2 regions of the Ureibacillus thermosphaericus genome follow, and region 1 is predicted to be linked to the other one. Evidence: riboswitches for the same ligand, from Rfam matches in the RefSeq annotation. Region 1 holds a riboswitch; the other holds the start of a gene.
The links. Region 1 has a riboswitch for preQ1 ahead of queC (7-cyano-7-deazaguanine synthase QueC). Riboswitches for the same ligand answer to the same signal wherever they lie in the genome.
Positions count from the first base shown of each region.

Region 2: it holds a riboswitch for preQ1, as region 1 does, so the genes downstream of both, UtA1_RS05305 (QueT transporter family protein) here and queC (7-cyano-7-deazaguanine synthase QueC) in region 1, are expected to answer to the same signal.

Region 1 is NZ_AP018335.1:3,253,221-3,264,643, reverse strand. It holds gene UtA1_RS15780 (fluoride efflux transporter FluC) at 1-74, shown strand, start outside; gene UtA1_RS15775 (CrcB family protein) at 74-427, shown strand; gene UtA1_RS15770 (DUF2200 domain-containing protein) at 514-864, shown strand; gene UtA1_RS15765 (alpha/beta fold hydrolase) at 955-1,734, shown strand; gene UtA1_RS15760 (dihydrofolate reductase family protein) at 1,966-2,520, shown strand; gene UtA1_RS15755 (hypothetical protein) at 2,543-2,935, shown strand; gene uvsE (UV DNA damage repair endonuclease UvsE) at 3,204-4,157, shown strand; PreQ1 riboswitch class I at 4,271-4,316, shown strand; gene queF (preQ(1) synthase) at 4,401-4,901, shown strand; PreQ1 riboswitch class I at 4,906-4,949, shown strand; gene queC (7-cyano-7-deazaguanine synthase QueC) at 5,002-5,682, shown strand; gene queD (6-carboxytetrahydropterin synthase QueD) at 5,669-6,139, shown strand; gene queE (7-carboxy-7-deazaguanine synthase QueE) at 6,132-6,860, shown strand; gene adhP (alcohol dehydrogenase AdhP) at 7,101-8,117, opposite strand; gene UtA1_RS17345 (hypothetical protein) at 8,380-8,535, opposite strand; gene UtA1_RS15720 (VOC family protein) at 8,708-9,079, shown strand; gene UtA1_RS15715 (phosphoribosylaminoimidazolesuccinocarboxamide synthase) at 9,327-10,013, shown strand; gene UtA1_RS15710 (asparaginase) at 10,239-11,204, shown strand.
Region 2 is NZ_AP018335.1:1,084,746-1,105,109, forward strand. It holds gene UtA1_RS05250 (coiled-coil domain-containing protein) at 1-299, opposite strand, end outside; gene UtA1_RS05255 (Y-family DNA polymerase) at 535-1,833, shown strand; gene UtA1_RS05260 (YolD-like family protein) at 2,032-2,349, shown strand; gene UtA1_RS05265 (NAD-dependent epimerase/dehydratase family protein) at 2,493-3,446, shown strand; gene UtA1_RS17050 (hypothetical protein) at 3,616-3,759, opposite strand; gene trpB (tryptophan synthase subunit beta) at 4,215-5,378, opposite strand; gene trpA (tryptophan synthase subunit alpha) at 5,434-6,213, opposite strand; gene trpB (tryptophan synthase subunit beta) at 6,210-7,397, opposite strand; gene UtA1_RS05290 (phosphoribosylanthranilate isomerase) at 7,420-8,031, opposite strand; gene trpC (indole-3-glycerol phosphate synthase TrpC) at 8,036-8,824, opposite strand; gene trpD (anthranilate phosphoribosyltransferase) at 8,824-9,858, opposite strand; T-box leader at 9,953-10,183, opposite strand; gene UtA1_RS05305 (QueT transporter family protein) at 10,503-10,991, opposite strand; PreQ1 riboswitch class I at 11,000-11,043, opposite strand; gene UtA1_RS05310 (ABC transporter substrate-binding protein) at 11,416-12,438, shown strand; gene UtA1_RS05315 (ABC transporter permease) at 12,473-13,504, shown strand; gene UtA1_RS05320 (ABC transporter ATP-binding protein) at 13,497-14,291, shown strand; gene ilvA (threonine ammonia-lyase IlvA) at 14,460-15,719, opposite strand; gene UtA1_RS05330 (IS110 family RNA-guided transposase) at 16,247-17,461, shown strand; gene UtA1_RS05335 (IS4 family transposase) at 17,999-19,279, shown strand; gene UtA1_RS05340 (YjiH family protein) at 19,624-20,364, opposite strand, start outside.

The DNA of each region.
Region 1 (11,423 bases):
TAAGTATTATCGGTGGATTGGTTATGAGCCGATTAGGTTTTAAAGGCAGTAAGGAGGTTGATTCGACTTGTTGATGCATTTCGTATACGTGGGAATTGGGGGGTTTCTAGGCGCTATCTCTCGATTTGCCATTGCTAAAGTTTTAAATAAACAAGAGTCACTGCCCTTTGGAACAATGACTGTAAATTTATTAGGAGCGTTTATATTAGGCATCATCACGGGTGCAAAAGCAAATGAAACCTTGCTCTTACTTTTAGGGACAGGATTTCTTGGGGCATTTACAACCTTTTCAACATTGAAATTAGAACTCATTCAATTTTATTTAAAGAATAAAAAGCATTTTCTTTTGTACATAATAATCACTTACGGTGGAGGAATTGGTTTAGCAGTTTTAGGGTATTTGATTGGAAGCATTTGTTGGAACTAACTGTATGGAAGTTGCGGCTGTTTATTCATTTTGAACTTCGATATAATGAAAAAAATATTTCGCCTGAAGAAAAGGAGTAGCATGTGATGAAAAACAATCGGATTTATAACATGAAATTTTCAAGTGTATATCCTCTTTATATTCAGAAAGCAGAGAAAAAAGGTCGTACAAAAGAAGAAGTAGATGAAATAATTCGTTGGTTAACTGGATATAGCCAAGAAGAATTAGAGGCGCAAATAGAAAAAGAGTCAGATTTTGAAACATTCTTTAATGAAGCTCCTCAATTAAATGCTAATCGTAAACTCATCAAAGGTGTTATTTGTGGAGTGCGGGTAGAAGAGATTGAAGAACCTTTGATGCAGGAAATTCGTTATTTGGATAAACTGATCGATGAATTGGCAAAAGGAAAAGCGATGGAAAAAATTTTGCGAGCATAAAATAAAATTGTTTCTTTACTTTCTAAGAGATTCACCTATATTTTCAGCCCTGAATATCCTATTCCGAGACTGAATTACGGGAGGGTATGCATGGGCTATTTTGTTACTGTTGATTCGGGTGTAAAATTATATGTGGAAGATATTAATCCTCATGGAAAGAAAACCATTGTGTTTTTACACGGTTGGCCTTTAAATCATAATCAGTTTGAATATCAGTATAACGTCTTGCCGATGTTAGGATATCGTTGTATCGGCATTGATTGGAGAGGTTTCGGAAAATCGGATAGACCTTTTGAAGGATATTGTTACAACAGGTTAGCTGATGATGTTCGTGCAGTTGTGGATGCTCTAAAATTAAACAATTTTGCATTAGTAGGCCATTCTACTGGCGGAGCTATTGCAATACGTTATATGTCTCGTCATCATGGCTTTGGTGTATCGAAATTAATTCTTGTTGCGAGTGCAGCTCCAATCGGCTTTACACAAGAGACTGCACAAAGTTTTCTTCAACTAGCATATAATGATCGACCGAAAATGATGCAAAAAGTAATCGACGGATTTTTCTTCCAATATATTACAAAAGAATTTTCTGATTGGTTTATGAAAATGGGATTGGATGCAGCAAGTTGGTCGACAATTGCAATCATTAATACTTTAAGAGATGAAAATTTATATGCGGATCTTTCAAAAATTCATGTGCCTACGTTAATCATTCATGGAATACATGATAAAGTAATCCCTTTTGCACAAGCTCAAGAACTCAATGAACTCATACCAAATTCGAAGGTCGTTCCTTTCCAATATAGCGGCCATGGAACGTTTTGGGAAGAACGGGATCGATTTAATGAGGTATTATGGCAATTTATTTAAGGCGGATTGGAGTGATTCCAATTCGCTTTTTGCCTTTTGTCTTCTTTAGTCCAACTGTAAGTTTTGTCTAGATGAAAATGAAACTTCAACGAGGATCATTCGTCCAATCTTAGAAAAATCAATCATGCTAACATAAGATTTTGTCACTATCAAGGAGATATTTGACAATAAAGTTCAAGCGTATGATATAGTAGTTTTCCAATCGAAAATCTAAGGAAGAGAGGGAAAACGATGCAAAACCAAAGAAAGATTATACTAGATTTAGCCGTGACGTTGGATGGCTTTATAGAAGGGAAGAATGGGGAAATCGATTGGTGCATTATGGAACCAGAAATGAACTTTACGGAATTTCTCCATCAAATCGATACGATTTTTTACGGAAGAAAAAGTTATGAATTGTGGGGACAATATTCACCTGGAGAAAATGCAAGCGCAGAAGAAATAGAAATGTGGGAAATAATCGAAAGTAAAGAGAAATATGTGTTTTCTAGAACACAACAAAGTGCTGATGGGAAGGCTAAGTACATCAACGACAATGTAGTAGAAGAAGTAAAGAAAATAAAAAATAAACCTGGGAAAGATATTTGGTTATATGGAGGAGCCAGTCTCATTACAACATTTGTTAATCATGATTTAGTTGACGAATATCGTTTATCAGTCCATCCAATTATTCTAGGAGCGGGGAAACCATTGTTTATTGATATTCAACATAGAGTAGCACTAAAACTTGTAGAAGCAAAGACGTTTCCATCGGGAGTTGTTCAATTGATTTATCATAAAAAATAAAAATTTAATGGAGCGGAGAATAATGAAAGAATTACTCGTATTTGGTGAACTACATAAATACTTAAATAGCTTAGGTTTTATCGAATGTACTATTGCTAATAAGAGTTTATCATTAGGATATAAACCAATTACCATTAGAGGTGCTTCTAAAAAATTTGCAACTTTGAATGGTGATAAAAGATATCGTTGTTTAATTTTGCATGTTGATCCTGGAAATCCTGAATCTGCGAAAGGAAAAATCGTCCAAAAGGAGATACAAAAGATTTTAAATTTTGATATCGGGCAAATGAGAACATTTAAATTAAAAAAGCATGAAGTATTTATTCCATTTGAAGTAATAGATACAAAAGAGAAGATGGTATTATTAAAAAATTTCATAGGTAATCAATACAAGATTTTTTTAGAGAATTATTAGTAATTCTAGTTATTATTCAAAATCAATTGTTCAAATTGAATTTATTGCAACGATTTAAATAAAATTATGGAATGGGATAATTTTTTCAAACTTTCCTCATCTCATTTCGTCAATGAATTGGAAGTATCTCGAATGAAATTTATAGAAACGAAAAGAAATAGTGGGGTAATCACTATTGTCAGATTTCATAATCCTCCTTTCATGATGTATGTATCGTTCTCCATTGACAAACACTATCCTCATCATTCTTTTTTAGGATGGTGTACAGATGATACTTCGATTTGGTTATGTTTCAATGGCGCTCCCATTGTGGGAAGCGTCTCCTTCACATACAATTACTTTTACCAACTGGAAAAAACTCGATGAAACAAGTAGAGCCGAGAAATTATTAACCATCACGGAGCGAAATTTAAAAAATACAATTCGCATTCTCCATTACAATATTGCCCACGGAATACTAGTGTACCGAATGTCTTCATCTCTCATTCCATTAGCTGCACATCCGGAAGTGGATTGGGAGTTTATCTCCCCGTTTGAACATCTTTTTAAAGAAATCGGAGAAATGGTTCGAAATTATGGAATGCGGGTCAGCTTTCACCCAGGACAGTTTACTTTATTCACAAGTAAACAAGCTCATGTAACAAACAATGCCATTGTGGATATGACCTATCATTTTAAAATGTTGCAAGCAATGGGGCTAGAAAAAGAGGCAATGTTAAATATCCATGTTGGAGGAGCTTACGGGGATAAAGATGCATCTATTTCTCGATTTTATCAAAACTTCCAAAAATTAGATTCAACAATTCGCTTGCAAACGACTCTGGAAAATGATGATAAAACCTATACAGCAGAAGAGACATTAGCCATTTGTGAAAAATTAAAAGTACCTTTTGTATTTGATTACCATCACTATATAGTAAATAAAGGAGACTGTGAATTAGAAGAGTTGTTGCCAAGGATTTTTGCGACTTGGGAACATACAGGGAAAGTTCCGAAATTTCATTTATCATCACCAAAATCTGAAAAAATGTTACGGGCACATGCGGATTATGTTGATATGGATTTTGCTTTTCCATTAATTAAAGCCTTAAAGGATTTCGGAAAATCTGCAGATATTATGATTGAAGCAAAAGCGAAAGATCTTGCATGCCTCCGTTTTGTGGAGGAGCTAGGGAAATTGCGCGGCTTTAAGCGAATCAGTGGTGGGATAATTGAGATTTGAAATGGCAATCCATTGATTATCTCATTGTTTTTTTTAATAAACTTTCTAAAAAAATTTGACCTTTTTCACTATATTCTATAATATTACTAAGTAAAGTTGAATACCCGACTAGAACGGGAGAGGTTCATAGCATAACCCTCTATAAAAAACTATGAAACAATAATATTTCATCAGTTTTAATAGAATGAATTGGGTTTACCTCTCTTGAAAATGTTGGGAAACATTTTGCAAGGAGGTTTTTTTATGTCTAGTCGCAAATTGGAAGATGGTTTAAAGGATTTGACGCTGCTCGGTAATCAAAAGACGTCATATCCAACAAAATATGCGCCAGAAGTATTGGAAGCAGTGGATAATTTACATGTCAATCGGGATTATTTTGTAAAATTCAATTGTCCTGAATTTACTAGTCTTTGTCCGCTTACACAGCAGCCGGATTTTGCAACGATTTATATTTCTTATATTCCGGATAAAAAATTGGTGGAAAGCAAATCGCTGAAATTATATTTATTCAGTTTTCGAAATCATGGAGATTTTCATGAAGACTGCGTAAATATCATTATGAATGATTTAATTGAATTATTAGATCCAAGATATATTGAAGTGTGGGGGAAATTTACTCCGCGCGGGGGAATTTCAATCGATCCATGGTGCAACTACGGAAGACCTGGAACGAAATATGAAGAAATGGCAAATTACCGTTTAATGAATCATGATTTATATCCAGAAAAAGTGGATAATCGATAAATGAATAACAGAGGTTCTTAGCTACCCTCTATAAAAAACTAAGAAGAAACAGCATTTCCTTCTTAGGATGCTGTTTTTTCTTTATGAAGGAGTGTCTTTAATGATATTAAAAGAAGAAAATGCAATCGTCGTATTCAGTGGTGGACAAGACAGCACGACATGTTTGTTTTGGGCAAAAGAACAGTTTAAAGAAGTGGAAGCTGTGACGTTTGATTATGGTCAAAGACATCGATTGGAAATTGAATGTGCAAAGGAAATCGCAAAGAAAGTAGGGGTAAAGCATCACATTCTTGATATGTCCCTTTTAAATCAGCTAGCTCCAAACGCACTAACACGGGATGATATCGAAGTTGAGGAAGGGAAAGATGGCGAGCTTCCTTCTACCTTTGTGCCGGGGCGCAATTTGCTATTCCTTTCCTTTGCAGGGGTGTTAGCAAGCCAAGTAGGAGCAAAGCATATCGTAACAGGCGTATGTGAAACGGATTTTAGTGGCTATCCTGATTGCCGTGATGTTTTTATCAAATCGTTGAATGTAACAATGAATTTAGCGATGGATGATACGTTTGTCATTCATACGCCGCTCATGTGGTTAACGAAAGCACAAACATGGGAACTGGCAGACCAATTAGGTGTGCTTGATTTTGTACGAAACAATACATTGACTTGCTATAACGGAATCATTGCAGATGGCTGTGGAGAATGTCCAGCATGTAAGTTGAGAAAAAGAGGTCTTGATGAGTATTTACGTTCTAGAAAGGGTGCTTCACATGTTAGATTTTAGAATTGTTGATAAGCTTCAAAAACTAGATGAAGATATTCAAAGAGACCAATTGAGATATCACTCGAAGCGTGTGCTCGTCAGCAAGGAATTTACATTTGATGCCGCCCATCATTTGCATGCATATGAAGGGAAATGCAAAAACCTCCATGGGCATACGTACAAAGTAGTGCTTGGAGTAAGCGGATATCCGGATGATCGAGGGTTAGTTATTGATTTTGCTGACCTTAAAGACATTTGGAAAGAAAAAATTGAAATCTATTTGGACCACCGCTATTTAAATGAAACGTTGCCGACAATGAATACAACAGCTGAGAATATGGTCGTTTGGATTTATGAAAAATTGGCGGAAGCGTTGCAGGAGAAAGGTTTTGACGGGGCGCGGGTAGAATTTATTCGACTCTATGAGACTCCTACAAGTTATGCAGAAGCTAGACGGGAGTGGATGGAAAGTGAGTAAAATTCCCGTTATGGAGATTTTTGGCCCTACCATTCAGGGAGAAGGGATGGTCATCGGGCAAAAGACGATGTTTGTTCGCACGGCAGGCTGTGACTACTCTTGTGAATGGTGCGACTCAGCCTTTACATGGGATGGCAGCGGTAAAGAGTTGATTCGGCAAATGACCGCAGAAGAAATTTGGACGGAATTGAAACGGCTTGGCGGAGACGGATTCTCTTTTGTAACGATCTCAGGCGGCAACCCGGCATTAATTCGGAATTTAGAAGGATTAGTGCGGATTTTAAAGGAGAATGGAATCCAAATTGGCGTCGAAACTCAAGGCTCTAGATGGCAAGATTGGCTGTACGATGTAAATCAAGTGACGATTTCCCCAAAACCGCCAAGTTCTGGGATGAAAACAGATTTTACTGTGCTTACTGAAATCATAGATAAGCTAAATGCCCGAAACGGCAACCAGCACATTTCATTGAAAGTCGTTGTATTTGATGAGGAAGATTATGAATATGCAAAAAAAGTACATTTAAGATATCCGACTATTCCATTTTTCTTACAGGTTGGCAATGATGACACAACTACAAAAGATCAAACGAAACTCGTTAGCCACTTACTGAAAAAATATGAAAGGCTCATTAACAAAGTAATGGCAGATGAGGAATTACAAAACGTGAAAGTACTGCCGCAACTCCATACCCTTGTGTGGGGGAATAAAAGAGGCGTGTAGGGGCCAGAAAGGACTTCTATAAAATTTGCGAAGATCCTGATAATCGCCGAATAGAGGAACATAATCGCCAAAGGAAAAAAACGTTTCTGCAGAACCCGATAATCGCCAACCAGGCAAGAATAATCGCCAAATCGCCGAACTTATTCGCCAACCAAAGAGGCAAACCGTCTTCTGACCGCCAAATTCTTCAAAATTTAAAAAGGAGCATGTCCAAAAGAGACTGCTCCTTCCTTTTATTTTTTAGTTCGTAAAATCGATTACCATTCGACCAGTGAACTTTCCTTGCTCCATTTCTTCCATGATATCATTGATTTCTTCAAGTTTTCGGAGGGTTACTCTAGGTACTACTTTTCCTTCAGCTGCAAATTGGAACGCTTCTTTCAAATCTTGGCGGGTACCGACGAGGGAACCGACCACTTGAATGCCGTCCAGCACAAGGCGAGGAATATCAAGATCCATTTTATCAACAGGCAAACCAACTGCAACAACCCGGGCGCCTGCTTTTACGACATCTACAGCCTGGTTGAATGGTGCTTTCGCCACAGCTGTCACAACGCAAGCGTCCAATCCTTTTCCATCTGTGATTTCAATGACTTTTTCTTTCGGATTTTCTTTTAACGAATTCACCGTGACATCTGCTCCCATTTCTTTTGCAAAGGCCAATTTATTGTCATTAATATCGAATGCGACTACTCTTGCGCCAAATACATTTTTCGCATATTGGACAGCCAGGCTTCCTAAACCGCCAATGCCAAATACGCCAATCCATTGCCCAGGCCGGATATCCGACACTTTTACCGCTTTATATGTTGTCACTCCGGCGCATGTAATGGAAGTGGCAGCTGCCGGATCCAAGTTGTCAGGCACTTTTACCACATAATTGGCAACCACGATTGCCTGTTCCGCCATGGCTCCGTCAACCGTATAGCCGGCATTTTTTACATTTCGGCACAACGTTTCTCTTCCTGTTGTGCAATACTCGCAATGGCCACAGCTTTCGTATAACCAAGGAATGGCTACCCGGTCGCCGATTTTTAAGGAAGTGACCCCTTCAGCCACTTCAACGACTTTTCCAACGCCTTCATGGCCAAGAACAACACCTGTGACATCCCCAAAATCCCCGTTTTTCACGTGCAAATCTGTGTGGCAAACTCCGCAATATTCCATCTGTACCAAAGCTTCACCATGTTTAAGCGGACGTAATTGTTTGTCCACCACACTCACCGTTTTTTCTTTTGAAACAACTGCAGCTTTCAATAATAATCCCCCTTTGTTTGAATTTCGTACATGGAAGCGTATCCATATACTTAAAAATAAAGATACTAGCAGAGAGTATGTTCAGCAATATAGGAAATACTACTATTTAATGTAAATAGATTTCCATTTTTCGACATAAAAAAATAGGGAGATAAGCGCGGATTATATCTCTTTGTGAATAGTAAAATATGATTATCAAAATAAGTTTTATAGAGGATGAAAATACTACTGTTGAGTTACAAATCATCGTCTTTTGAAAAATTTATCTCTTTTCTGCAAACAATAAAAGCAATGTGGCCAATGGTCCCAATAAAAGTGAAATCAAGAACCAGTTCAATCCGGAGCGGTTTTTTCCTTGGGCAAGCCCTGCATTGATCAACGCCAAAGTGCCCCAACCAACAACATATTCGTTTTCCATGATAGCCTCCTCATTGATTCCTTTATATATATTATAATCCTGGAATCTGATCATGGTTATATTATATAGGAGAAAAAATCCATATTTATAGGAAAATATTCAGTTTGAAAAATACTTAGCCAATCCATTTTTATGGCATAATGAAATGAAAAAACGTAAAAGGAGAATCTCGATGATCCAAATTGGAAAAATCACAATCTATGTTGAAGATCAGGAACAGGCAAAAGATTTTTGGATTAACAAAGTAGGGTTTGTATTGAAATTCGAACAGCCGATGGGGCCTGGGATGGCGTGGATTGAGGTGGGACCTGAAAATGATTTTGCGACATTGGTGCTATACTCAAAAGCATTGATGAAGAAACAAAAACCGGAAAATGTCGCTCATCCAACCCTCCTTTTCAGCACACCGAACATTGAAGAGGCGTATGAGCGGTTGAAAAATAATGGCGTAAAGGTGGATGAACTCCAAAAATTTCCTTATGGTTCGATGTTCACTTTCTATGACCAAGATGGAAATCAGTATTTGTTGAGAGAAGATAAATAATAATGTCAGCTAATCGTGCTATCCGGAGAGAAGGACTTTCCGGGTAGTCTTTTTATTTGATCCACGGCGGTAAAACGGTGTATGTCACAAGACAGCAGCTTTTAGATTCATCTGCCTCATCGCTATAATAATGAAGAAATTGTAAATAATAAAAGAGGCCCTCTTGTCCGATAAACTTTGTTTGATTTATTATAAAGACAGCATCAGTTCTATCGATGTAAAGGCTAAAAGAAGAAGGAGACTTGACATGAAGCACATTTACACTGGTAAAACGAAAAATGTTTACGAATTGGAAGATGGCAACTATTTATTGGAATTCAAAGATGACGTAACAGGCGTTGACGGGGTATTTGACCCAGGTGCCAATACGGTGGGATTGACAATTGAAGGTGCAGGACTTGCAGGATTGAAATTGACGAAATATTTCTTCGAATTGCTTAATGAGAAAGGCATCCCAACACATTTTATTGAAGCGGATATCGATAAAAAGACGATGAAAGTGAAACCGGCGGAAACTTTCGGCAAAGGCTTGGAAGTGATTTGCCGCTTCCGCGCAGTGGGGAGCTTCTTGCGCCGCTACGGCCTTTATGCAACAGAAGGGCAACCTCTTGATGCCTTTGTGGAAGTGACAATTAAAGACGATGAACGGGAAGACCCGCCAATCAGCGAAGATGCGTTGGACATGCTTGGCATTTTATCCAAAACGGAATACAAAGTGTTAAAAGAACTTACACAAAAAATCGCCGGCATTGTAAAAGAAGAATTGGCGAAAAAAGGCATCGAACTTTACGATATTAAATTCGAATTCGGCCGTGATAAAGAAACGAATGAAATCATGTTGATTGACGAAATTTCCGGCGGCAACATGCGCGCCTACAAAAACGGCGAATACATCGAGCCGTTGGAATTGGAAAAATTGATTTTGGAAGGATAGAGATAGGGACTGGTAGAAAAAGAGCGGGTGGAGAAGACCATGGAGTGTTGCCATTCGCTCTTTTTTGCATTTTAAACCCGGAGAAAAAATGCACTTTGATTTGAATTAACTCCCTTGGCAGCTGCCGGGGGTTTTTCTTTGGACGTGCGACAGTTGAAGTTCTTGTAACAATGGTTTATTTTGATAAATGAACGTTTATAAACTGAGAGTTTAGGAGTGCAAATAATGAAAAAGAAAGTGGTTTTGATCAGTACGGGCGGCACGATTGCTAGCGGCGTGAATCCGGAAACGGGGCTCCTCACATCCGGCATGTTGACGGGGGAAGATTTGTCCAAACAATGTGTGCTGCCATCACATATTGAATTGAAGGTAGAAACCCTATTCCATTTGCCAAGCAATGAAATGACCTTTGACCATTTAATTCAGTTAAAAGAAAAAATTGAACAAGTTTTTGAGGATCAAGAAGTGGCAGGAGTGGTCGTGACCCACGGAACGGATACGCTGGAGGAAACGGCGTATTTCTTGGATTTGACAATTGGTGACGGGCGGCCGGTGGTGGTGACAGGCGCCCAACGAAGCCCGGCCACGATTGGAACGGATGCCTTTTCCAACTTGCGTCAAGCCATCATTTTGGCTGCAAGCGATGAAGCGAGAAACTTGGGCGCGGTTGTGTTGTTCAATGAAAAGATTTTGCCCGCCCGCTATGTGAAGAAGTGCCACGCCTCCAACGTGGACGGCTTCAACGCGCCGGGGTTCGGCCATTTGGGGTATGTGGATGATGAAGAAGTCATTTTATATGGAAAAGCGGTGAAAAGGGAAACCTATGAGCTGAAATCCGAATTGCCTTATGTGGAAATCATCAAATGTTCATTGGGCTCCGATGGCCGCTTGATTAAGTATGCGGTGGAGACGGGAGCAAAAGGCATTGTCCTTGAAGCGTTCGGCCGAGGCCAAGTCCACCCGGCTGTTGCGGAACAAGTGCAATATGCCATTGAAAAAGGCGTCATCGTGGTGGTGACAACAAGCACGGCGGAAGGAAACGTCAAAGTGGTGTACGACACTCCAGGCACTGCCTACGACTTGCAAAAGAAAGGCGCCATCCTCGGCCGCGACTACGACAGCAAAAAAGCCCGCATGAAGCTGGCGGTGATGTTGGCTGCCGAGGTGGGGGAGATTAAGGAAAGATTTTAATACAAGTGGAAAATTATGTAAAAAGCATCTCTGTTCATGAACTGTGGATGCTTTTTATTTTTTGGATAAATTATGAAAATCATAATTCACTAATTTGCATTTATATAATAAATTTGTAAAATTTAAGAAAAAATATAATTGACTGCTGTAATTTTTCGCATGATTGTATATGAAACAACAAAAGTAGAATTTATGAATCATGTTTTTTTGGATGTGCTT
Region 2 (20,364 bases), 1.3 Mb from region 1:
AGGGTGTCCTCTTGTTCGAATAGCGTGGCAACTTGTGCGAATAGGGTGTCCTCTTGTTCGAATAGCGCGGCAACTTGTTCGGATAACACGTCCTCTTGTTCAGATAGCGTGGCAACTTGTGCGAATAGGGTGTCCGCTTGTTCAGATAGCGTGGCAACTTGTGCGAATAGGGTGTCCGCTTGTTCAGATAGCGTGGCAACTTGTGCGAATAGGGTGTCCTCTTGTTCGAATAGCGTGGCAACTTGTGCGAATAGGGTGTCCTCTTGTTCGAATAGCGCGGCAACTTGTTCGGATAACACGTCCGCTTGTTCGGATAGCGCGGCAACTTGTTCAGATAAAATGTTCCCTTGTGCAGATAACCCCTCAACTTATCTAAATAGCATGTCCGCTTGTGAAGGTAACATCCTCAATCCAATCCCCAACCTTATCCTCCTATTTCCACATAATCTCACTTGTCGTCTCAATGGTCTCGTTTTAAAATGAGTTATAGAACAAATGTTCCCTTCGTATGATAAAATAGGGAGGTGGTTAAGTATGCGCATAAATACATTCAACTACACGAACTTTAGCCCAGAAGAATTATATCAACATCTCCCAAACCGTTCGATCATTTGCATTGATATGCGTTGCTTTTATGCTAGTTGCATGGCGATGCTTCACAATTTAAATCCAATGGAAGTGCCGATAGCGGTGGTGGGCAATTTTGAGCAAAAGGGCAGTATCGTGCTTGCTGCATCACCACCGATGAAGAAGCGTTTTGGCATCAAAACCGGATCTCGGCTTTATGAAATACCCAAACATCCAGACATTAAATTGTTCGAACCGAAAATGGAATTTTTCGTGCAAATGTCGATGGAGATTACGAATTTAATTAACCAATTCGTACCGAAAGAAGCGATTCATGTATATAGCATTGATGAAAGTTTTGTTGATTTAACAGGCACGGAAAAACTTTGGGGGCCACCTGAAAAAACTGCCAAATACATTCAAGAAAGAATATATAGCCAGTTTCAAATTCCGAGTGCGGTAGGGATGGGGCCGAATATGCTCATGGCAAAACTAGCTCTTGATTTAGAGGCGAAGAAAACAGAATTTGCTCAATGGACGTATGAAGATGTTCCGAAAAAATTATGGCCTGTGGCGCCCCTTTCTGAAATGTGGGGAATTGGTCGACGCACGGAACGCACGTTAAATAATATGGGCATTTTCAAAGTAGGAGATTTAGCGCAAACCGATTTACAACTGCTGGAAAAGCGCTTCGGTATTTTAGGAAATCAATTGTACTATCACGCTTGGGGAATTGACTTATCCCCTCTTGGTGCGCCACTTGCAGAAGGGCAAATTAGCTTCGGCAAAGGGCAAGTGCTTATGCGGGATTATCGCATACGCAGCGAAATTCTTACCGTCATTTTAGAAATGTGTGAAGATGTGGCGCGGCGAGCAAGGGAAGCGTATCAAGTAGGAAGAACGGTTTCTCTTGGTGTGAATTACAGCAAAGATGCCTTTGGAGGAGGATTTTATCGCTCCCGAACAATCGATGAACCAACGAATGATACGATGAAAATTTATGAAGTATGCAAAGAATTGCTTGATGAGTTTTATGACGAACGCCCTGTAAGACAACTTGCTATCAGTCTCTCTAAACTTGAAACGGAACGCTCCATGCAATTAAGTTTTTTTGACCAGCAAAAATGGAAAAGGCGAAAACTTGGCGCGGTAATGGATACTTTGCGCTCTAAAATAGGGCCCACTGCTGTGCTTCGTGCGGTTTCTTATACAGAAGCAGGAACGGCCCTTGAGAGAGCTCAACTTCTTGGTGGACATAAGAAATAGAAGGAGGACGCGGCTTGTTGTGTGTATGTCTGAGAAGACGGCGGATTAACTCCTCGGCGAATATAACAAATTGTAGAGGTATGTTCCCTAGCAAGAGGCGGATTATCTCTTCGAACGAAGAGAAAAAGAAAGAAACTTGCTATGCCCAAACACACCTCCAACGACCTGCAACAAATGGAGTATAAAAGGGGTGAGAAAGTGATTCGAGATCGTGGAAATATTAAATGGAATGCCATGATGCTTCCGGAACATGTGAAAGTACTCCGGGAATGGAGAGAAAAAGATAAATATGAAGAAAAACCAACTCTTGATGAAGGGGCATTGCAAGATTTAAACGAACAGCTGCTCATTGCCTTCACCAATCGCTATGAAGTCGAATTAAAAATTTGGCACAAGGGGCGCATCTTCAAAGCGACAGGGAAGATTGCCAAGCTCCATGCTGAACATGGCTGTACATTCGAAGATGGCCGCACCTTCTCCTTTGAATCGATCTATGGCATTACGATTATGGAATAAAAATAGAAAAATCCCTTCCTCTAGTCAAAAGAATAGCCCAACAAAAAGCACTGGCATATAAATAGTTTACAACATAATTTATATTGTTCGCGAATCGTGAGAATGTCGCTTTTAAGCCTGTAATTCACCAGAGGAGGGGCAAGATGAAAAGAATTCTTGTAACAGGTGCGCTTGGACAGATTGGTTCGGAATTGGTGAGAAAACTCAGATTTGAATACGGAAAAGATAATGTACTAGCAACGGATATTCGAGAAGACAAAAATCATGACGGTCCCTTTGAAGTGTTGGATGTGCTCGATGCATTAAAAATGTACGAAGTGGCGAAAAGATTTAATGCAGATACGATGATTCATTTGGCAGCATTGCTTTCCGCAACGGCAGAAATTAAACCAATCCTTGCATGGGAATTAAATATGGGCGGTTTATTAAATGCGTTAGAGGTTTCAAAAGAATTAAACATGCAATTGTTTAATCCGAGTTCTATTGCAGTCTTTGGACCAACTACTCCGAAAATCGATACACCACAAGAAACATTGCAACGGCCGACGACCATGTATGGCCTGAATAAAGTAGCAGGAGAATTGCTATGCGATTATTATCACTTACGCTACGGTGTTGATGTAAGAGGTCTTCGATTCCCAGGTTTAATTTCACCAGGAACACCACCTGGAGGAGGAACGACGGATTATGCGGTGGAAATTTATCATAAAGCGGTAAATGAGGGAAGTTATACTTCTTATATTGCAGAAGGAACATATATGGATATGATGTATATGCCTGATGCATTGAATGCGATTGTGGATTTAATGGAAGCAGATCCTGCCAAACTAACTGTTCGCAATGCCTATAATATCTCCGCAATGAGCTTTGATCCATCAGAGATTGCAGCGGAAATCAAAAAACATATTCCTCATTTTGAAATTAAATATGACGTCGATCCGGTGCGGCAAAGTATTGCGGAAAGTTGGCCAAATTCCATCGATTCTTCCCGAGCGATTGCTGACTGGGGATTCAAGGCAACTTATGATTTAACGACAATGACAATCGATATGCTTGATAAAATCGGTGGAGGCATTAAAAGCAAAACGACACTATAACACGTAAAAGGGATTTTATTTATATATGATACGTAAAGAAAAAGGAGAGTTGGAAGTTCCGAAACTTTGCGACTTTTCTTAACGAAAAAATTGCAATCGAGTAGGAGGGAGCGATTAACTCCCGTCCTCTCACACCACCGTACGTACGGTTCCGTATACGGCGGTTCAATTAAGATGATTGACGCAAGTCTTTATAACTTCCGTGAATAGCTGTTCTCTTTATGCCAGTGGTCACTCCACCCTCCAAGAGGTCTCCCACGGGATTCACCGCTTCCTTCCTCAAGTGAGGTACTACGTTTTCTGTGTTCATCATGACTCACTGAATGCCAAGGGCTATTCTCTCTTAATTGTTCGGTCCTTCTTAGTAGTTCTAAACCAACTAATACTATGACCTCTGCTGACTTCTGACGGTTCAGCTACTTATCACTAAGTAGGTTATGAAGCGTACTTCACATATCCGCCAGACCTCCCCGGGTAAGAATGTAATCTTTCCTTCCATCTATCTGCTTCATTTACTCTGTACCACCTTTGGCAGAAAGGACTTTGTTTTGTTTAGCAAACTCATCCAATGATACCTAGCCTTATATGAAGTTCGTGTTCCTCAGACCGGAAGTTTGCCGCTCGCTTCCTTCAGATTCCGCGTCACCACGGACACCCTTGCGTTAAGCTAACTGTTACTTCTGCCTTCACAGTTCGGGACTTACACCCTATAGATTACACCCATGCCAGGCGCACTAAGAAAAGGGGAGTTCGAATTCGAACAGCCCCTTATTTTTTCAGCAATTCAAATACTTGTTGTACATCTTTATCACCACGGCCAGAAATATTAACGATAATGCTATCTTCAGGTGATAAAGTAGGTGCCAATTTCAGAGCATAGGCAACGGCGTGAGAGCTTTCAAGAGCTGGAATAATACCTTCCGTTTTGGATAACGTTTGGAATGCTTCTAATACTTCTTCGTTTGTGACCGCAACATACTCGCCGCGGCCTGTTTCATGCAAGTAGGCGTGTAGTGGTCCAACACCTTGATAATCTAAACCGGCAGCGATGGAATTTGTATCGAGCAAGTTGCCTTCTTCATCTTGAAGGACATAGCTTTTGAAGCCGTGAAGGATGCCAGGAGAACCTTTCGTAAGGGTTGCAGCGCCTGCAGGTTCCACACCGATTAAGCGCACATTTTCATCATTAATATAATGGGAGAAAGCACCAGCTGCATTGCTGCCCCCACCGACAGCAGCGATAATAGCTGTTGGAAGTTTGCCTTCTCTTTCTAAATGTTGAGCGCGGCTTTCACGGCTAATCACGGATTGGAAATGTTCCACAATTTCAGGATATGGAGTAGGGCCTACAGCAGAGCCTAGCAAATAGAAAGTATTTTCATAGTTATTAACTAAATCAAGGAAGGCTTCATCTACCGCTTCTTTTAATAAGCCGTTTCCTTTATCCACCGCAACTACTTGAGCACCGAGAAGCTCCATGCGGAACACATTTAAAGCTTGGCGCTTCGTGTCCTTTGCGCCCATGTAAATCGTGCATTCCATTCCGAACATCGCAGCAGCTGTCGCAGTGGCAACTCCGTGTTGTCCAGCTCCCGTTTCAGCGATGATTCTTTTAGCTCCCATACGTTTGGCAAGCAAAATTTGGCCAAGCACATTGTTTAATTTATGGGAGCCCGTATGGTTTAAATCTTCCCGTTTTAAATAAATTTTTGCTCCGCCTAATTTTTCCGTTAAGTTTTTAGCAAAGTAAAGGGGAGTTTCGCGGCCAGCATATTCTTTTAAGTAATAGTTTAGTTCTTCATTGAAAGCTGGGTCGTCTTTAACTTTCCCAAATTCTTCTGCAATTCGGTCGAGCACTTTTTGTACCTCATCTGGAACAAAGCTGCCACCAAAATCTCCATAGTAACCATTTTTAATTAAAGTTTTGCTCAAGATTTACAACTCCTTTTTCAAAGTGTTGATTTTGTCACAAAAACAGTCAATATGTTCACAAAATCTGTACCTTCGAAGCTTTCACAAGACTTTCAATTGTATCCCAATCATCTTTTGCTAAACTGTCAACGATTTTACTGCCGACAATAACACCGCTTGTAAAGGTGCCGAATTGTTTAACCTGTTCAGGGGTGGAAATGCCGAACCCTGCTAAAACAGGCGTATCTGTATAGCTTTGAATTTTTTTAAAGTGGCTTTCTAAGTCGCCTTCGAAAGTGGAGCGAGCACCAGTGATTCCATTAACTGTCACCGCATAAATAAATCCTTCGCTTGCTTTTGTAAGCTTTTCAATTCGCTCTGGCGTACTTGTCAATGAAACAAGCTGAACTAAGTCAACGCCATATGCCTTAAGTGAAGGGTGAACGATAGTACTTTCTTCTAGTGGCATATCTGGAATAATGACGCCGCGAATGCCTGCCTCATAAGCATCTTTTGCAAATGCATCGATTCCGTAGGCTAAAATCGGGTTTAAATAGGTCATTGCCACTAATGGAACGGTAATTTCATCTGCGAAAGAGGCAAGAGTTTCAAGTACTTTTCGTAATGTTGTGCCCTTTGCTAATGCTCTTACAGCAGCCTCTTCAATCGTCGGTCCATCCGCTACAGGGTCGGTGAAGGGGATGCCCACTTCAATCGCAGTGACTCCTAGTTGTTGCAATTTCAAAATCGTCGGTTTCAACGTATCAAGCCCGCCATCGCCAGCCATTATGTAAGGAATAAAAGCTTTATGGCCTAGGCGAGTTGCTTCTACAATTGCTTCAGTTAATTGGCTCATGATAAGTCACCTCCAAGGGCATCAAAAATTGTATGAACGTCTTTATCTCCACGGCCGGATAAACAAACGACGATAATCTGATCTTGGTTCATTGTTTTTGCAAGTTCAGTAGCATAATAAACGGCATGGGCGCTCTCTAAAGCAGGGAGAATCCCTTCTGTTTGGCAAAGAAGTTTAACCGCCGCAAGCGCTTCTTCATCAGTTGCCATGACATATTGGGCGCGGCCAGTTTCATACAAATAGCAATGTTCTGGGCCGACTCCCGGATAGTCAAGCCCTGCGGAAATGGAGTGAGCTTCTTGTACAAATCCGTCATCATCTTGCAATAAGTACATATAAGCGCCATGCAATACACCCGTTTTTCCACCGTTAATAGCAGCTGCATGTTTTCCGGTTTCAAAGCCTTTTCCGGCAGCTTCCACACCGTATAGAGCAACCTCTTGATTTTCAACGAAAGGATAGAACATACCAATGGAGTTGCTGCCACCTCCGATGCAAGCAACAACAGCATCAGGCAGTCGGTTTTCCTTTCCGATAATTTGTTTTTTCGTTTCATCGCCAATGATCCGCTGGAAGTCGCGGACAATTGTAGGGAAGGGGTGTGGCCCCATGGCAGAGCCTAAAATGTAGTGGGTTGTTTCGACATTTGTCACCCAGTAACGCAACGCTTCGTTGACCGCATCTTTTAATGTTCTTGAGCCTTTATCGACAGCCACCACTTTTGTACCTAAAAGTTCCATGCGGAATACGTTCAATGCTTGACGCTTTACATCTTCTGCTCCCATGAAGACGATGCATTCCATGTTGAGTAGGGCGCAGGCAGTTGCAGTTGCGACACCATGTTGACCAGCTCCTGTTTCGGCAACAATTTTTGTTTTGCCCATCCGTTTTGCAAGCAATGCCTGGCCAAGAGCGTTGTTAATTTTGTGGGCTCCTGTGTGATTTAAATCTTCTCGTTTTAAATAAATTTTTGCGCCGCCACAATGCTCAGTAAGTCGTTCTGCAAAGTAAAGGGGCGTTTCTCTGCCAACGTAATTTTTTAAATAGTAGTGAAGTTCCTGTTGGAAAGACTCATCATGTTTATATTGTTCATAAGCTTCTTCAAGTTCCAGTAAGGCTGTCATTAATGTTTCCGGAACAAATTGACCGCCAAAACGACCGAACTTGCCTTTTACTTTCGTCATGTCATTTAGCTCCTTTAACCGTTTATTGTAAAGTTGTTGCTGCTTGGATGAATGATTGAATCAGTTCACAATTTTTCTTTCCATCTTGCTCAACGCCGCTTGAAACATCTACAGCGAAAGGGTGTACCGCTGCAATCGCCTGCTGCACGTTCAAAGCATTCAGTCCTCCTGCAAGTATTACTTTCTCTTTAGGGATGGAAAGTTGATCAAGTAAAGACCAATCAAATGCTTTACCACTCCCGCCAGCGAAATCTGTTCCGGGAGCATCGAATAAATAGTAATCTACGTTGTACTTGCTAGCTTTTTCAACATCGCTAAGCTCGCGGATGGAAAAAGCTTTGATAGAAGGGAGTCCTAGTTTTTCGATAAAAGTTGGTTCTTCATTGCCATGATATTGAATGAAATCGAGTGGTACTTTTTCAAAAGCTTCTTTCACTTCATCTTCTGTCGGATTGACAAATACACCAACTTTTTTCACATGTTTCGGTACTATTTGTGAAAGTTCACAGGCCTTTCTGATGGAAATTTGTCTTTTGCTTGGCGCAAACACAAAGCCTAAAAAATTCGCTCCTGCAGCAACTGCACAATGCACGTGAACTTTTTCTTTTAATCCGCAAATTTTCACTTTTGTCATCGCTCTACATCCTTAAGGGAGGAAGTTTTATTTGGAAAGATTTTAATGTCTCTTCCACATTGCCGCTTCTCATCAACGATTCGCCGACAAGAATTCCACGGGCTCCCGCTTTAGCAACACGTTCGGCATCCACTGTTTCAAAAATGCCGCTTTCACTAATAAAGGCAATGTTATCAATTCGATTGATTGTTTCTGCCAACTTTTCAGTTTGAGCCAAGTCTACTTGGAATGTTTTTAAATCTCTGTTATTGACGCCAATCAATTTTGGATGAAGGCAAAGGGCTCGTTTCAGTTCTTCCTCGCTGTGTACTTCAACAAGTACCTCCAATCCTAAACTGATTGCGTACTCATACAATTCTGATAATGTTTCATCATCTAATGCAGCGACGATCAGAAGAATGACCGATGCACCAGCATGAAGTGCATAATCGATTTGAGCTTTATCGATGATGAAATCTTTATTTAAAATTGGAGTATCTACATGATTTGCAATGCTGGCCAAGTCTTCAAAAGATCCTTTGAAAAACTTTTCTTCCGTTAAAACAGAGATGCATGCTGCACCAGCTTGTGCATATCGTTTTGCTTGTTTTACTGGGTCGGCGTTCTCATTTATGATGCCTTTAGAAGGGGAGGCTCGCTTCATTTCTGCAATAATTTGAAGAGTGTCAGATTTTCGTAATGCATCGTACAATGATGGCCGTTTTTTTAAAGGAATGTCCCATTGGGGCTTTGATTCTTTCAATTTTGAAAGAATCGCTTTTTTATGTTCAATTATCATATCTAAAATCGTCATTAAATTGCTTGCTCCTTTATTGTGTTTTGGCTAAATTCAATCACTGCTTCTAGTTTCTTATAAGCACGACCGGATTCGATGGCATCACGAGCCATGGAAACACCTTCTTTCAATGTTTCGGCAATGCCGTATGCGAAGAAACCGAGAGCTGAATTTAAAACGACTGCATCATAGTATGGCGAGCGTTTTCCTTTCAATAATTCTTTTAATATTTCAGAATTTTCTTCCGGTGTACCACCACGGAGGTGTGATATCGATGCAGGTTGTAAACCCAGTTCTTCAATGTTGATGGTGAAAGGTTTAATTTCGCCATTTTCCAACAGGGCAGAACGGTTTCGGTGGTCGAGAGAAGCTTCATCCATGCCTTGTGATCCTGAAATAACGATAGCTCGCTTTCTCCCTAAAATACTTAATACTTTTGCATATTCCTCCACGAAATCTGGACGATTAATGCCGACTAGTTGAACCTCTAAGTCAACAGGATTTGTTAAGGGGCCAACTAAGTTGAAAATGGTTGGCTTACCAATTGCTCGACGAACTTCACCGATGCGTTTCAGTTTTGGATGAACGGCCGGGGCATATAGAAAAGTGATTCCTTCTTGTTCCAATAACTGTACGGACTCATGGACAGTAAAATCTGTATGAATGCCTAGTGCTTGTAGGACATCGGCACTTCCAGAAGAACTAGAAATTTTCCGATTGCCGTGTTTTGCAACTTTGACACCACTACTGGCTAACACAAAGGCAGAAGTTGTACTGATGTTGAAAGTTTTCAGACCGTCGCCCCCAGTACCGCAAATATCGATATAAGTACCTTTTGTGACAGGGAAATGAATGGCATTGGATTTCATCACGATGGAAAGGGCGGCAATTTCCTCCGCTGTTTCACCTTTTTCATGAAGTGCTACTAAAAATTCAGCAATTGCTTCTTTTGGTGTTTCCTCGTTAAAGATGATTTCTACCGCTTGAATCATATCGTCATAAGATAAGTTTTCTTTTTCTTGAACACGTTTTGTAAAAACATGAATGTTCATTCTATCATCCTCCAAATTTAAAATTTGAAGTTTAGATAGAATAGCCGGTGGGAGAAATAAAAAAACCTCTGCAAAAGGGCATGAAAACCCATTTGCAGAGGACGACCTTGCTGCCGCGTTGCCACCTCTATTGAAGCAGTTATGACTTCCACCTCGGTGTGCTCACTGTCGTGAACACTTCCCAATAACGCGGGAAAGACGTCAACCACTTGCGCAGTTGCTCTCGTAAGGCCCATTCACGAAAAGGAATGCACTAGTTTCCACCAACCACTAGCTCTCTATCGCATTACACATTTCGCTACTTTTCCTTACTCATCAATTTTGCTCGGCTATTCTCAACTAAACTCAGACTCTGCTCAACTAAGCTACCGGTGCGGTGATTGTGCTTCCACAACCTTTCTCCGCCACGTTTGATTGCAGTATATTTTATTCTGAAATTGTATGAATGTCAATAATTTTCGGTAAATTCGGGAAGGAAAATGTTATTCGAATAAATAAGTATTTTCGAATTGATAAATTGCTAAATTCAAAAAAATAATTACTGATTGTAAAAATCCATCAAATCCAAAAGAGTTCGTTCGTTTTTAATCCTAGTATAAAAAAATAGCACAGACTGTACATTAGTCTGTGCTACTAGTTTTATATTATTGATCGATTAAATTTTTGAAATTTAATCGTTTATCTAGCAATTGCATAATTGGAATGCCGATTAGTAAAACAACCGCTTCACCAATGGCTGTAGTTAACCACGAAAGCCAGAAGGGAAGCTCTAACGCTAACTTTAATTCTAAAGCGATAATCCACATCATGAATGTGAAGACAAATGAGTTAATCAACATACGATAGGCGATGTTTTTCACATATTTGCTAACGATGATAAGAATCGTTAAGCAAATAACGGAGTGGGCTACTCCGAAGACTAAATCAAACCAGCCTAGAGGTGAAAATAAGTTTGATATAAATACGCCTAATACAACACCTAGCATATAGCGAGGGTTAAAGGCAATTAGGTGGTTAAAGATTTCAGCGATGCGAAATTGAATATCGCCAAAGCTTAAAAATGATAGCGTATACGTTACCGCAATATAAAGTGCAGCTATGATTGCGGACATTGCCATAAATTTTGTTTTCATTAAATTTTCACTCCTTAGTTTTTTATCGTGGGATTTCGCGAACCACGGTGTGATAAGCACACAAAATATAATTCTATCATAAACAAAAAGAAAATCAAATTTAGCTTTGGAAAAAATTAACGATGATAAAGGGAAGATTTCGTACAACAAAATAAAGTTCACAATTTTGTCACAAAATATTCATTATTTCAAAAAAACAATTTATTCTAGAAAATCCTCGTAATTTAGCGATTTAAAGCGATAAATTAATATTACTAAAGTAATAAAAAGAATTTTCTTAAATTCAGAACATTCCTAATGTTATTGACTCTTGAACGATGAGAATGTAATATATCGTTAAACTCTAGCTTTATTTGAATAAAGTGAAAATATTTTTTATTCGAAATTGTTAGTAATTTTTCGAAGGATAGTGGGGGATATTTGTATGAAAAGTAGCATGAAAAAACTATCATTTTTGCTCTTTGGTTTAATGTTGCTTCTAGCTGCTTGTGGCGGCGGCGGTAATGATACATCTGAATCGAGCGAAAACAACACAGAAAACGAAACAACAGAAGAAGTAAAAAATTATAAGATTGGTGTAACACAAATTGTTGAACATCCATCTTTAAACGCTGCATATCAAGGATTCCAAGATGCATTGAAAGATGCTGGTTTAAATGTTGAATATGATTATCAAATTGCACAAAACGATAATAGTTTGAATACGCAAATTGCACAAAACTTAGCAAGTGCAGGAGTAGATTTGATTTTCGCCAACTCCACTCCATCTGCACAAGCTGCTAAAAATGTAACAACTGAAATTCCAATTGTTTTTACATCTGTAACAGATCCGGTTGCAGCTCAATTAATTGATTCGATTGAATCACCTGGTGCAAACGTTACTGGTACGATTGACTTGCACCCAGAAGCAATTAAAACAACGGTAGAATTCATGAAAGACGCTTTAGACGTTAAATCAATCGGAATGGTTTACAACGCAGGTGAACAAAACTCAGTAGCTCAAGTAAACCAAGTGAAAGAGATTGCTGATTCATTAGGTTTAAAAGTAGAAGGTGCTACTGTATCTCAAAGTTCAGAGATCAAACAAGCTGCAGAATCTTTAATCGGAAAAGTTGATGCATTTTATATCATTACAGATAACACAGTCGTATCCGCTCTAGAATCTATTATTCAAGTAGCAGATAGCAATAAACTACCGCTTGTTGTTGGTGAATTTGACTCTGTAAGACGCGGCGGATTGTTGGCATTTGGTTTCGAGTATTACGATATCGGATATCAAGCTGGTGAAATGGCTGCAAAAATCTTAAAAGGTGAAGCGACACCTGCAGATATTCCAGCAGAATATCCAAATACATTGAAATTAGTAATGAATAAAGATGCAATTGAGAAACTTGGTCTTGAAGTGAAAGACGAGTGGGAAGCTGAGCTTGTCGAAACACAACAATAAAATATTTTCAACATGTTAGGAGAGATGATTCAATATGTTTACAGCAATGTTCGGTGCAGTTGAGCAAGGAATCATCTACGCAATAATGGCACTCGGAGTGTATCTAACATTCCGAGTGTTAGATTTTCCAGACTTGACGGTAGATGGTAGCTTTGTTTCGGGTGCGGCTACAGCTGCAACAATGATTGTTTTAGGTTATCACCCAATATTAGCTACGTTAGCAGCGATTGTCGTAGGATTTATTGCAGGATGTATCACTGGTTTGCTCCATACAAAAGGAAACATTAATCCGCTCCTTGCCGGGATTATTATGATGATTGGCCTCTATTCCGTAAACCTGCGAATTATGGGCTTCTCAAGTGAAAATGCAGCGAGCCTTCCGAACGTTCCTCTACTAAATAGTGAAACAATCTTCACTAAAATTTATTCTTTCTGGGAACATTTAGGGATTGATGCATTTTTCAATAACATTTTGACGAGTTTAGGAGTAAAAAATCTTCCACAAACTTGGGAAATACTTTTTGTCATGATAATTCTTACAACAGCAATTAAGTTCATAGTGGATTGGTTCCTCAAAACAGAGATTGGTCTAGCGATTCGAGCTACGGGGGATAACAAACGAATGATTCGCAGTTTTTCAGCGAATACGGACACTTTAATTATTTTAGGTGTTGGATTATCGAATGGGTTAGTAGCGTTAGCGGGGGCTTTAATCGCCCAATATAATAAATATTCCGATGCGACAATGGGGATCGGGATGATTACAGTCGGTCTAGCATCGGTCATTATCGGTGAAGCGATTTTTGGAACGAAATCAATCATGCGCATTACTTTTGCGGTAATAGTTGGAGCAATTGTTTATCGGATTGTACTTGCGATTGCATTGCGAGTGCCATTCCTCGATGCAAGTGATATGAAATTGATTACAGCCATTATTGTAATCTTAGCGTTAGTAGTTCCACAAATGATTGATAAGCAAAAAGATAAGAAGCGGAAGGCGAAGCGACTGCAAGAAAAGTTAGCCGCTGCCCAACTAGAAAAGCAAGGAGGTGATCACCTTGCTTAAGCTAGAAGGCATTAACAAAATTTTTAATGAAGGTACACCAGATGAAAAGGTGGCATTGAATAATATCAATCTTCATTTAAAACCAGGAGATTTCGTAACAGTTATCGGAAGTAATGGTGCGGGAAAGTCAACGATGATGAATATGATTTCTGGGGTATTAAAACCAGATGTTGGAAAAGTATGGATAGACGGAAAAGACGTAACCCATTTACCTGAATACAAGCGTTCTCACTATATCGGGCGCGTTTTTCAAGATCCGATGGCGGGTACTGCACCATCTATGACAATTGAGGAAAATCTTGCAATTGCTTATGCTCGAAACGCCAATCGTTCATTGCGATTAGGCGTGAATCGACAACGACGTGACTTCTTCCGCACGTCTCTTGAGAAATTGCATTTGAATTTAGAAAATCGCTTAAATGCAAAAGTAGGATTGCTATCCGGTGGGGAAAGACAGGCATTGTCATTATTGATGGCAACATTTACGCAACCTGCGATTCTATTACTAGATGAGCATACGGCAGCTCTTGACCCATCACGAGCAGAATTGATTACGAACTTAACAAAGCAATTGGTAGAAGAAAATCATTTAACAACGTTAATGGTAACGCACAACATGCAACAAGCTATCGATTTAGGCAATCGTTTAATTATGATGGATAAAGGGCAAATCATTTTAGAAGTAGATGAAGTTCAAAAACCAAACTTAACAATTCCAGACTTAATGGCTGAATTCGAACTCATCCGCGGTGAAAAAATGAATTCTGACCGAGCGTTGTTGGGGTAATTAATGTTGATACAGCCAACTCTTATTATAAGGGTTGGTTTTTATTTTTTTAAATGCCAAAATAAAAATGAATACTATCCTTCCAACTTGAAAAAAATAATACAAAATCTGTTAATAAAATTTAAAACCCGGGCGTTGATCACATTAAACGCTCGGGTTTCTTTTTTGTTAAATCAACAATCCAAATAAAGTGCTGTCTTTATTCACTTCTTTAAACTCAAAACCATTCACTCGCATGCGATCGATTAAGCCTTCATAATCTTCCGGCTTGCTTACTTCAATTCCGACTAGTGCAGGACCTTCTTCTTTATTGTTTTTCTTCGTATATTCAAATCGGATAATATCATCATTAGGGCCGAGAACAACCGTTAAGAATTGGCGTAATGCTCCTGCGCGTTGAGGGAAGTTGACGATAAAGTAGTAAAGCAAACCTTCATATAATAATGATTTTTCTTTAATCTCTTGCATACGGCTGATATCATTATTGCCACCTGTAATAATCGCAACGGCCGTTTTTCCTTTTAGCTGATCCGCAAAAAAATCAAAGGCGGATACTGGTAATGCGCCGGATGGTTCTGCAATGATAGCGTGTTTATTATATAAGTCAAGAATAGTTGTACTTACTTTTCCTTCCGGTATTGTAATAATATCATCTAAATATTTGCGGCAAATTTCATAAGTTTTTTGCCCAACAGATTGAACTGCTGTACCGTCGCAAAACTTATCAATTTTTTCTAAAGTGACAGGTCCGCCATTTTCAAAGGCTGCTTTCATACTTGGAGCGCCTTCTGGTTCAACCCCAATCACTTTTGTATGTGGTGAAATGTTTTTAATATAGGCAGCAACTCCGCTCATTAATCCTCCGCCACCGATACCTCCAAATACAAAATCAAGAGGTTCTTCAATGTCATTTAAAATTTCTACGCCCAATGTGCCTTGTCCAGCGATAATATCATAATCATCAAAAGGATGAATAAAGATCATTTCATGTTCCAAACAATAATCCATCGCTGCATTTGCTGAATCATCAAATGTATCGCCAGTTAACACAATCTCCACATAATCGCGACCGAACATGCGCACTTGGTCGACTTTTTGTTTTGGAGTTGTCAACGGCATGAAAATGGTTCCTTTAATCTTTAAATGAGCACAAGAATAAGCTACCCCTTGGGCATGATTGCCGGCGCTGGCGCAAACAACACCTCTTGCACGTGCTTCATCTTCAACTTTTTTAATTTTATAATAAGCACCCCGTAACTTAAAGGAGCGCACTGATTGTAAATCTTCACGTTTTAAATAAATATTCGCACCGTACTTTTCTGACAGATATTCATTTTTTTGCAATGGCGTATGAATTACTACATCTTTTAATTGGTGCTGTGCTTTTAAGATGTTTTCAACAGTAAAGCTTTTATCCGCAACTTCCATTTTAAATTTAACCTCCGTTAGTTCCAGCATTTATTTATTTTAACATAAGATTCGGTATTTTATGAGATTTATAAATACCATACTGTAAAGTCCCTTATATGTACATGATTTCATACATAAAACTTTTGAAATATAAATAATATACAGAATAGTCTAAAGACAGCTTTTAAAAAAATCAAGGTATAAATCGATAAAAAAAGAAAAAAATTTGTTTATTTAAAACGTTAAAGTGTTAAAGTTATTTGAATAATCCATATGCTTCCATAAGTAGGAGCCGTATTTAAAAAAACATACTAAGATTAGTAGTACAAACCAAGGCCAAGGTTTGTGCTACTATTTTTTATAGTAGAAGTGAAGAAAAGTCGACCAGTCTCAGGGATCTTTGAATCCGTATTAAAAACTGGCTAACTTCACACCCTTATGCGAATCAGTTTAGTATGTTGGGTCCATAGAGATCGTGTATAAGAAAGTGGAATCGATAAGGTCATGTGAAGACTTCTATGAATTGGCAAAGAAGGGGTAATGGAATGAAACATGTTATTGGTTTAGATGTTAGTAAAGGAAAGAGTACAGTAACGATCTATGATAGTTATCGTCAGTGCAAATATGAAGGTGAAATCAATCATACACGAAGAGATTTTGAACAATTGCATAAGCGAATAGTAGATATTACATCACTTGATGACCAAGCACCAGACATTGTATTTGAAGCAACAGGTGTTTATTCAAAACCGATTGAAGCATTTTTAAAAGATTACGGTTATGCATATTGTCGGATGAATCCCCTTGAAGCGAACTTACAAATGGCGAAGATGCGTCGACATAAAACCGATATAAGCGATGCTCATGAATTAGCCAAAACACATTTTAAAATGGAGAGAGAACCAACCTATATCCAAGATGATTATTATGAGCAGATGCGTGCATTGACACGTTATTATGATGAAATTGATGAAGAAATGATTTTATTAAAAAATCGTATGCATTCCATTTTACAATTGAGTTTTCCAGAATTAGAAAAAATGCTGACACCAAATTCTGCACTATTTTTAAATATAGTACAACTATACCCTCACCCAACACTTGTTTTAGCTCACTCTAAAACTGTCATTAAGAATCGCCTAAAAGCGAATACAAGAAAGAACCTTTCTTTAGAACGTGCAGAGAAAAAAGCAATTGCTTTATTAGAAGCTGCTCAAAATAGTTATCCAGCGATTAAATCTACCGATGTGCGATGTGAACAAGTCCGTGATTACGCAAATCGAATAGCAGAATTAAAGGATAAAAAAGAAGCACTTGTCCAACAAATGATTACTTTATCAAAAGATCGAAAAGAGTATATGGTTTTACGTTCCATCCCTGGTATCGGTGATTCTACTGCTTGTAGATTAATTGGGGAAATGGGTGATATTCGTCGCTTTCAAAATGCTAAACAATTGAATGCTTATGCGGGAATTGATATTATGCGCTATCAATCGGGGAATACACAGTATCATGATCGTATTAATAAAAGAGGTAACAAACACTTGCGAAAGCTTTTATATTTTATGGTGTGTGCCATGATTATGAAGAAGAAAGATAAACCGAATCATTTTGTAGATTACTATTATAAATTAAAAACACAACCTCAGAGAAAGCCTCATAAGGTTGCGATTATCGCCTGTATCAATAAATTTTTAAAAGTGACGTTCCAGTTACTGACACATGGCATTTTATACGATTATGAAACTGCCTTAAGTTAAATAATCGATTAACTACACTATACCATAAATGACCTTTCGAAAAAATTAAAAATCGTTAGGTCTTTTTGGCATGCCAAAATTTAGTTGTAGTTGTGAGGGGGTACCCCCTCACAACTACAACTAAAATAAAAACATATACAAATTAATAAAATATACTTGACTGATCGTAAGAAACGAGGCTGGGATATAACTAATAAAGTGAACGAGCTGCAAAAAGATTTTTTGTAAAAAATTGATTGGAGTGACGGGGCGAGTGCTCCTGTCGCGCACGCTTAGTCGCAAAGCGGAGCAAGCTCAAGGAAGTAAATTCAAAGCTTTCCTGCGACGAGCCCTCTCGAGACCCCGCAGGAGCGAAGGATTGAATCAGAGGAGGCTCGAGCCCAATGTCATCAACTTATATTTACAATTAATGGAAGTTTATTAAAATACCAATTTTTAATTTAATATTCACAAAGATAGGTAATAAGACTCTTGTGTTTTTAAAAAGTCCACCAAAATCGTTTTAGAAGCCAATTTTTGGTTAATAAAACGAGGATGGTGGTTTTTTTGAAATCAAAAAGTACTTTTTTAGGGGCAATTGAGATTACTCGAAAGATGCTGAATGATGTGATGTTTATGATTGAATCTCGAACAAAGGAAACGTACTTTACGCGAAAAGAAAAGAAGTTAAATTTCAAAAATACAATTTTATTTAATTTAAATTTTGTCAAAAAGAGTCTTCAGATTGAACTTGACGACTTTTTTGACAAGTTTAATTTATCAGATATTAGTATTTCTAAACAAGGCTATTCTGCTGCACGAAAGAAGGTTTCTCCCCTCGCTTTTGTAAAACTCTCAAAAGCGATTGTTAATTGGTATTATGAAGAAAATTCTTTTAAAACTTATCGTGGATTTAGGCTTTGCGCAATTGACGGAAGTGTATTACAAATACCTGACACCGAGGAACTTCGAAATTATTTTGGGTATGGAAGAAATCAAAGGTCAAGCTATGCAAGAGCTAGAGCCTCTTGTATCTATGATCTTGAAAATGGGATTATAATAACTTCTAAAATCGATCCTTATAAGGTAGCTGAGCGAGATAGTGCAAAGAATATGATTAAAGAACTCGTACAAACCGGATTGAAGAACGACCTAATTTTGTTTGATAGAGGTTATCCGTCAAGAGATTTTATCGCTTTTTTAGATGCCATTGGCATCAAGTATCTTATGCGATGTCAAAAAAATACGATAAAGGAAATTGTCGAAGCGAAGAAAGCTGATCAAATTATACAAATAACACATGAGGGCCAAGTGGTTAATGCTCGTGTAGTTAGGTTCTTACTAGATTCTGACACAGAAGAAATACTTGTCACAAATCTAATAGAGGAAGGCTTCAATATTTCTGAGTTCAAAACTCTTTATTTTAAACGCTGGGGAATTGAAACTGAGTATAATAACGTGAAAAATAAAATCGAAATAGAAAATTTTACGGGTGGTTCGAAAATCGCAATTGAACAAGATTTCTATGCATCAATATATTTATCGAATATGGTCAGTTTATTGAGAAATGATGCCAATGAAACAATTAATGAGGAGAGTAAGAAAAAAAGACGAAAACATGATTATCAAGTAAACACAAATATCTTAATAGGAAAATTAAAAGATAGGATGGTTCACTTATTATTAGAAGATTGTCCAATCAAAAGAGAGAGAATGTTTACAAAAATCATGAAAGTGATTATAAGAAATAAGACACCTATTCGGTTTGGGAGAAGCTACCCACGAAGGAATGGTCTGTCCTCAACAAAGTATCCCCTAAACCAAAAAAGGTGTCTATAAACAATACATAGGATAAATATAACCTATTTGTTTATTAAATGTAAATAAATTAGGGGCTTAAAAAATAAATATTTAAGCCTCGGGCATTCTATTGCCTTTTTTACCTAACTTTAGAAAATGATTAAAGCTATAAAGGATGATTTAATATTTTTAAAAGGAGGCAACCGGTGGTTGCCTAATAACTGTAAATTTTTGGTTCAATAACTTTATGACATTGGGCTCGAGCCGGGCCCGCGGAAAGCGTCCCCGGAACGGAAATCAATTCTACAATTATCAAAAAAACACCATTTTCTCCTGTGAGAAAATGGTGTTTTTTATATTTTGTCCCAAGCTCGTCACATAAGTTAAAAGATTAAGTGAGCGATGAAAGCAACTATCGGTATTGAAATGATTGTGCGAATTAAGAAGATAATAAACAAATCCCAAATTTTTAATGGAAGTTTTGTACCTAAAATCAAGCCACCAACTTCAGACATATAAATTAATTGCGTAACAGAAATTGTTGCGATAAAGAAACGAGTTAATTCAGACTCGATTCCAGCTCCTAATATAGAAGGAAGCAACATATCCGCGAATCCAATAATCATTGTTTGGGCAGCTTCGTCTGCGTAAGGAATTTGGAATAATTGCAAAATCGGTTCGAATGGCATTCCTAAAATTTTAAAGAAACTAGTATATTCTGCAAGAATTAATGCTATTGTACCGAATGCCATGATGACCGGTGTAATGGCAAACCACATTTCCAAAACATTTTTAAAGCCTGAGCGAACCACTTTTAATAAATTTCGATTGCTATGGGCTTTATCTAACGCATTTTGTAGGCCAAAAGTAAATGAATTAAATCCTTCCGGAACATCTTCACGGCGACTTTCTGGAGTAGATCCGTCAAAATTCGTATCCGGTTTATTTCGTAAAGGATAGATTCTTGGCATAATGACAGCCAAGATTAAACCAACTAAAATGACCGTACCGTAAAATTGCAAGAAATAATGGCCAAGATCTACCGTTTCAACAATCACAAAACAGAAAGTAATCGAAACGACGGAAAAGGTAGTGGCGATTGTAGCAGCCTCTCTCGCTGTATA